2 linked regions of the Prochlorococcus marinus XMU1419 genome follow. The protein of the gene in region 2 binds, or shares a complex with, the protein of the main gene of each other region. Links are inferred from orthologs where the notes say so. Each region holds a gene or a part of one and is shown on either strand. Other genes may lie near its edges. The genes, in order: uvrB and HA151_RS01555.

Evidence for each region.
Region 1: the proteins of HA151_RS01555 (region 2) and uvrB are in contact, whole or in part, in a crystal structure (PDB 7EGT), measured with the Thermus thermophilus proteins. The link is inferred for Prochlorococcus marinus XMU1419 from one-to-one orthologs. Residues at the interface, in WP_096412145.1 of Thermus thermophilus: His654, Arg656, Phe657, Gln666, Asp668, Glu669, Lys680, Arg681, Leu682, Ser683, Lys685, Tyr686, Ala687; in WP_096411307.1 of Thermus thermophilus: Glu23, Leu25, Arg26, Asp27, Gly28, Glu29, Arg30, Phe31, Arg55, Glu326, Asp327, Phe328, Glu379, Ser382, Gln383, His398, Gly400, Arg401.

What each region holds. Positions count from the first base shown.
Region 1 is NZ_JAAORO010000003.1:515,706-518,971, forward strand. The notes cover bases 220-3,150. They hold uvrB (excinuclease ABC subunit UvrB), read right to left. Parts: upstream 2,740-3,150; coding sequence 700-2,739; downstream 220-699. Other genes in these bases: HA151_RS08935 (aspartate kinase), read left to right, coding at 220-692; HA151_RS08945 (DUF561 domain-containing protein), read right to left, coding at 2,769-3,150. Also shown: more of HA151_RS08935, read left to right, coding at 1-219; more of HA151_RS08945, read right to left, coding at 3,151-3,266. UniProt on the Escherichia coli protein: The UvrABC repair system catalyzes the recognition and processing of DNA lesions. A damage recognition complex composed of 2 UvrA and 2 UvrB subunits scans DNA for abnormalities.
Region 2 is NZ_JAAORO010000001.1:286,087-289,487, forward strand. What follows is about bases 198-3,263. They hold HA151_RS01555 (UvrD-helicase domain-containing protein), read right to left. Parts: upstream 2,902-3,263; coding sequence 493-2,901; downstream 198-492. Other genes in these bases: HA151_RS01550 (CCA tRNA nucleotidyltransferase), read right to left, coding at 198-487; HA151_RS01560 (hypothetical protein), read right to left, coding at 2,924-3,154. Also shown: more of HA151_RS01550, read right to left, coding at 1-197; HA151_RS01565 (R-phycoerythrin subunit beta), read left to right, coding at 3,307-3,401. UniProt on the Escherichia coli protein: A helicase with DNA-dependent ATPase activity. Unwinds DNA duplexes with 3'-5' polarity. Translocates on single-stranded DNA with 3'-5' polarity. Initiates unwinding more efficiently from a nicked substrate than double-stranded DNA.

The sequences.
Region 1 (3,266 bases), on a different replicon or contig from region 2:
GAGCGGGAATTATGGGTAGACCTAGTGTTTCAGCTGATTTATTTGATACTTTATCTAAAGCGAATATAAATATCAGGTTAATAGCTACTAGTGAAATTAAAGTCAGCTGCGTAATTGAAATTAATAATATTCCAAAAGCTATTAGATTTGTTGCTGAGAAATTTAAGTTATCCGATACACAAATATTTGTTAATCCAATCAACGAAAAACAAGATATACCTGAAGTAAGAGGAATTGCATTAGATAAAAACCAAGTTCAAGTAAGTTTTCGAAAACTGCCTGATCGTCCGGGTGTAGCCGCATCGATATGTTTAGCATTAGCTGAAAATAATTTACTTTTTGATACTATCGTTCAGTCTGAGAGAATTTCCTCTTTAAAAACTAAGGATATTAGCCTTACAATGAATAAACAAGATAGAGAAAAAGCTAACTTAGTTTTTGAGGCCTTAACAAAAAAATTACCCGGATCATACATTGAAGATGGACCTGCTATAGCGAAAGTAAGTACTGTTGGAGCAGGAATGGCATTTAAGGTTGGAACGGCTGGAAAAATATTTAGAGCATTGGCAGATCAAAATATCAATATTGAAATGATTGCTACTAGTGAAATCAGAACTTCATGTATTGTCTTAGAAAAAGATTGTGACAAAGCAGTGAATGCTATTCATAATCATTTCGAATTAGAAAAATAAGTTCTTTTTAATTATTTCTTGCCAATTTTTGTCTTAATTTTTTGATTCTATCCCGCAAATTTGCTGCTTCTTCAAAATTTAACTCTTTTGCCGCATCTTTCATTTTAATTTCTAACTTTTCTATTAAGTCAGGCAATTCTTCTAGTAAACATTGATTATCACTAGAATTGAGAATTGCATCAGTTTTGTTATTGACTATATTTATTAAATCTTTAGATAAACCACCAGCATCTAATTTTCTAGAAAGTTCTAGAAAAGATAATATTGAATTTTCTATTTTTTTGCCTGCAGGTTTTGGAGTAATACCATTAACTTGGTTATATTTTTTTTGAATAGTTCTTCTTCTTTCAGTTTCAGATATTGCCTTTTTCATTGAATCTGTGAAGTTATCTGCATAAAGCAAGGCAACTCCTTCAACATGTCTTGCAGCTCTTCCTATTGTTTGAATCAATGACCTTTCTGCCCTCAGAAAACCTTCTTTATCAGCATCTAAAATGGCAACTAAGGATACTTCAGGAAGATCTAATCCCTCTCTTAATAAATTAACTCCTACCAACACATCATATTCGCCCATTCTTAGATCTTGAATAATTTCAATTCTTTCAATTGAATGAATTTCGGAATGCAAATATCTAACTCTTACTTTATTTTCAGATAAAAAATCAGTTAGATCTTCAGCCATTCTCTTAGTAAGTGTTGTCACTAGTACTCTTTGATTCTTTTCAGATCTAATTCTTATTTCAGATAAAAGATCTTCTATTTGGCCCTTACTAGGTCTTACATCAATTACAGGGTCTAGTACACCAGTTGGTCTGATAACTTGCTCAATAAATTCACCATCACATTGATCTAATTCCCATTGACCGGGAGTTGCACTTATAAATAATGTCTGTTTTGATTTTTCCCAAAACTCTTCACATTTTAAAGGTCTATTATCTGCAGCACTTGGCAGTCTAAAACCATGATCTATTAAAACTTTTTTTCTAGATTGATCACCGTTGTACATCGCATGAAGTTGAGGACATGTTACATGACTCTCATCGACTACTAACAACCAATCTTCAGGAAAGTAATCTATTAAGCATTCTGGAGGTGACCCTTCCTCCCTGCCTGATAAATGACGAGCATAATTCTCAACCCCATTACAATAACCAACCTCTTTCAGCATTTCTAAATCATATTTTGTGCGTTGTTCTAAACGTTGAGCCTCTAATAATTTTCCTTCGTATGTAAATTTATCGAGTTGAGTTTTTAATTCACTTCTAATTGCACTGATTGCACTCTCAAGTCTTTCTTTTGGGGTAACAAAATGCTTCGCAGGATAAACACTTACTTGTTCTAAACTTTCAAGTATTTCACCAGTAGTAGGGTCAACATATCTAATAGCCTCTACTTCATCACCAAATAATTCGATTCTTATTAATCTATCTTCATAGGCTGGACCAATTTCTAAAACATCACCTTTAATTCTGAATCTACCTCTAGTTATTTCAATATCATTTCTAGTATATTGATTTTCAACAAGAGATCTTAAAGAGGAACGAAGATTGATAGATTTTCCAACTTCAAATTTAACTGCAGCTTTTAAATATTCACTTGGTATACCCAGACCATAAATGCAACTTATAGATGCCACTACAATTACGTCTTTTCTCTCAAACAAAGAGCGTGTTGCAGAATGCCTGAGCATATCTATTTCTTCATTAATTGAAGCAGTTTTAGCTATGTAAGTATCACTTACAGGCACATAAGCTTCAGGTTGATAATAATCGTAATAAGAAATGAAGTACTCGACAGCATTTTTTGGAAAAAATTCCCTTAATTCATTACATAGTTGTGCGGCTAACGTTTTGTTATGGGCTAATACAAGTGCTGGTCTTCCTGTTTGTTGAATTACATTCGCAATGGTAAATGTTTTACCAGTCCCAGTAGCTCCTAAAAGAGTCTGAAACTCTTTACCATTATTAACGCCTTTAACTAATTTTTTAATAGCCTCTGGTTGATCTCCATTTGGTTCGTAAGGAGCTTGAAGCTTATAATTGTTCATCAAGCTAATAGCTAAAGGATATTGCTATACTAAGAAATTTTTTCTCCGATTATTGAATTTTTCAAAGATTCTTTTAAGCCCCTAACAACCGCAATCATTGATATTAAATCATCTAATTTATTAACTACAGATCCAACGCCAACTGCTGAGGCTCCAGAGGATATTGCTAATGGACAAGTTACTTGGCTTAATCCAGAGGCGCTCATGATTGGTATATTCAGAGATTGTTTCTTAAATTCTTGATAAATAGCATAGGTAGCTGCAAGAGTTGGTACTGATTTTTCAAAAAAACCTTGAATACCTGGAGAGTAAGGAGTAGAACTGGTGCCACCTTCTGTTTGAATAATATCAACACCTTCTTCTACAAGCTTTACAGCAAGATCAACTTGTTTATCAATAGGCATAGTATGAGGAACAGTTACTGATAAAGGAACATTAGGCAATAAATCCCTCGTCTCTTTTGTAATGTTTAAAACTTTTTTATCTGAAAAATTAATTCCTTTTTCATAAAAAGTATCGTAATTTCC
Region 2 (3,401 bases):
TATCTGAAATTCCTCCATAAAGATCATAGATTTTCCTTTGCGAGACCTCGAATGCTATTGAATTTATCGTGAAATCTCTTCTTTTAAGATCATCCTCAATAGTACTATTAGTTACTTTAGGATTTAAGCCTGGTGAAGAATAAATCTCTTTTCTTGCAGAGGCAATATCAATTTTATAGTCATTAATATTTATTTCTACTGTGTTGTATAAATTAAATTCCTTGATTAAACATAAATCTACATTTATAACATTTCTTTTTATAAATTTTGCCAGAGAGATAGAGGAACCTTCAATAACAAGATCTATATCTACAGGTTTAGAAAAAGATTTTTTATGGAATTTACTTATTAATAAATCTCTTAAATAACCGCCAACAAAAGCCACTTTAATATTGTTATTAGATTCTATGTATTTAGTAATTAGGTTATATAAATTAAATGGAGTTTTGATTAATTCTGTGTGGATATAATCAGAGATATCGTTCATTAGTTTTAACTTACATAACGAATTGGAGCTAATCTGGGATCTAAAATTTTACTTCCTTTATTACCAAATTTTACTGCTAAAGATATTTTTTCCCCACTCCCAAAAATATGTATGATTTCACCTCTCCCAAATTTTGAGTGAATTAGCTTATCTCCAACTATCCAGCTTTTCCCTTTACTGGGTCCTGAATATAATTTCCTTACTGCATTTATTGGGTTGTTAACGAATTCATGTGGATTGTTTCGATCAACTCTTGTTAAACGATCAAGATGCCAATCTCTTCTAATTGAAGCACCACCAGTTTGTGGTAATTCGCCATCCATTAAATCTTCAGGTATTTCTGAAAGAAATGTTGAAGGAATTGTTGCTTCACGCATTCCACCCCATAATCTTCTTTCTCTGGCATGACTCAAGAAAACTCTTTCTTTAGCTCTAGTAATACCTACGTAGCATAATCTTCTTTCCTCTTCAAGAAGGGAGGGAGTATCTATTGATCTATGGCTTGGGAAGAGACCTTGTTCTAGTCCAGTGATAAAAACATTTTGAAATTCTAAACCCTTACTATTGTGCAGAGTCATAAGAGTTACGGAGTTGGGATTATTCTTCTTCGTATCATTATCAGTTGTTAAGGCTGCTGTAGAAAGAAATCCTTCTACATCTCCACTTTCTGTTTCTTCTTCATATTGAGTAGCTGCATTTATTAGTTCTTGTAAGTTATTTCTTCTATCTTCAGATTCTTCAGTCCCACTAGCTAGCAAGTCACTTAAATAACCACTTTTTTCTAAGATTAGTTGTAGTAGTTGAGCAGGGCCTGAATTTTCTAGATAACAAATTAGATCATTCATAACTTCAGTAAATTTATTAATTCCTTTTGATGATCTGCCTATTGTTTCTTCAAGACTATGCTTATCATTAAGAACCTCCCATAATGGAATATTTAACCTGTTAGATAGTTCATTAAGTTTTTGAATAGTAGTCTTACCAATGCCTCTTCTAGGAACATTTATGATACGCAAAAGACTAACGTTATCTGCAGAATTAACAAGAACTTTCAAATATGCTATTGCATCTTTAATTTCTCTTCTATCGTAAAAACGCAATCCTCCGAAAATTGTATATGGAATGCGCCATCTTACAAGAGATTCCTCTAATACCCTTGATTGAGCTCTTGTTCGATATAAGATTGCAAAATTTTTCCAAATTGGGTTTTGATTATAATTATTGAGCGATTTTATTTTATTGGTAATTGCTTCTGCTTCAGAAATTTCATCATCACAGCTGAGTAACTTTAAAAGCTCCCCTTTTTCTTTAGTAGCCCTTAAAACTTTCTCAATTCTTTCAGAGTTATTTTCAATTAGTGAGTTTGCAGCATCAAGGATATTAGAAGATGACCTATAATTATCTTCTAATTTAATTAAAGATGATTTTGTATCATCATTAAGTGAGGTTTTAAAATCTTCTTGAAAACCGATTAGAATTCTAAAATCAGCGGCTCTGAAACTATAAATACTTTGATCAGCATCCCCAACTACAAAAATTGAACGATCTTCCCAATTAAAGAATTTTTTTGGTTCAGTATTCCCAGCAGTAATTAATTTTATAAGTTCATATTGTGTTCTATTTGTATCTTGATATTCGTCAACTAGAATGTGTTTAAATCTTTTGTGCCAGTAATCTCTGACTTCATCATTTTGCCTCAATAAGAAAACAGGCAAAAGTAGAAGATCATCAAAATCTAAAGAATTATTTTTTGAAAGCGAAATCCTATATCTCTTGTAGGCTTCTGCGACTGTTTTATCAAAATTATTATCTGCTGTTTCTAGAAGATCATTCGAAGTAAGGCATTGATTCTTAGCATTACTTATTAATCTTTTAATCTTTTTGGGATCAAATCTTTTGGGATCAAGATTCATATCTTGAGTGATAATTTCTTTTACTAATGTTTGAGAATCTGTTTCATCGTAAATTGAAAATTGTCTAGTCCATTTTAATCCTTCTGGGTCATTATATTTTTCAATATCGTATCTAAGAAGTCTTGAAAATAAAGAATGAAAAGTACCTATCCAAAGGTTTTGAAGTCTGTCTTGATGAACGTTTGTTCTTAGCTGATTTTGCTCAACTTCTTTTAGAGTTGACCATGGTTGCCCAAATTGATTAAAAGCTAATTCTTGTGCTAGAAGAACTTCTAACCTTGCTTTCATTTCTTTAGCAGCTTTGTTAGTAAAAGTTACCGCAAGAATGTTATAAGGATCTATAGAATTGTTTTCAATAAGATTTGCAATTCTGTGGGTTAGAGCTTTTGTCTTTCCGCTGCCTGCACCTGCTACAACTAAAAGTGGTCCATAAACATGCTTTACTGCTTGAAGTTGTTCATTGTTTAGAGAATTAAAAAGGAAATTGTTAGTTTGAGACACTTTTGTAAGATTTTTTCAAGAGTCAGACTTTACTTTGAGGTTCAGATTCTGTTTCTAGCTGTTCTAAAGCTTTTTTTAAATTAATAAGTTCATTATTGTTATTAATTATTTCTTCAAATTTGTTTTGAGGCATTCTTAATTTCATACTTCTTTCAAAAATCTCTTTTTCTAATCTTTTTTTGTAAGAAGAAATAATTTTTTTTGATAACTTTAAATCTTGCTGATCCAAAATCTTATTAAAAAGTAATCTCATCTTAGCGGAAAAAATTTTTTTATTTAAATTATTTCAACTATCACTTTGGAATGAAGTTATTAATTAAGAAGCGTTGCGTTAATTTTATAATTGTATTGTTTTTACTGTCTTTGTACTAATCTTAAAATCTAACTTTAAATTTTACTTCTGGAATGTCAGTTTCAAAAAATAATCAACTATTGTCAGCCGATAAGAAATTAAATGATTTAAGCAATATAAAAAGATTCATTAATAGTGCAAACGCAAG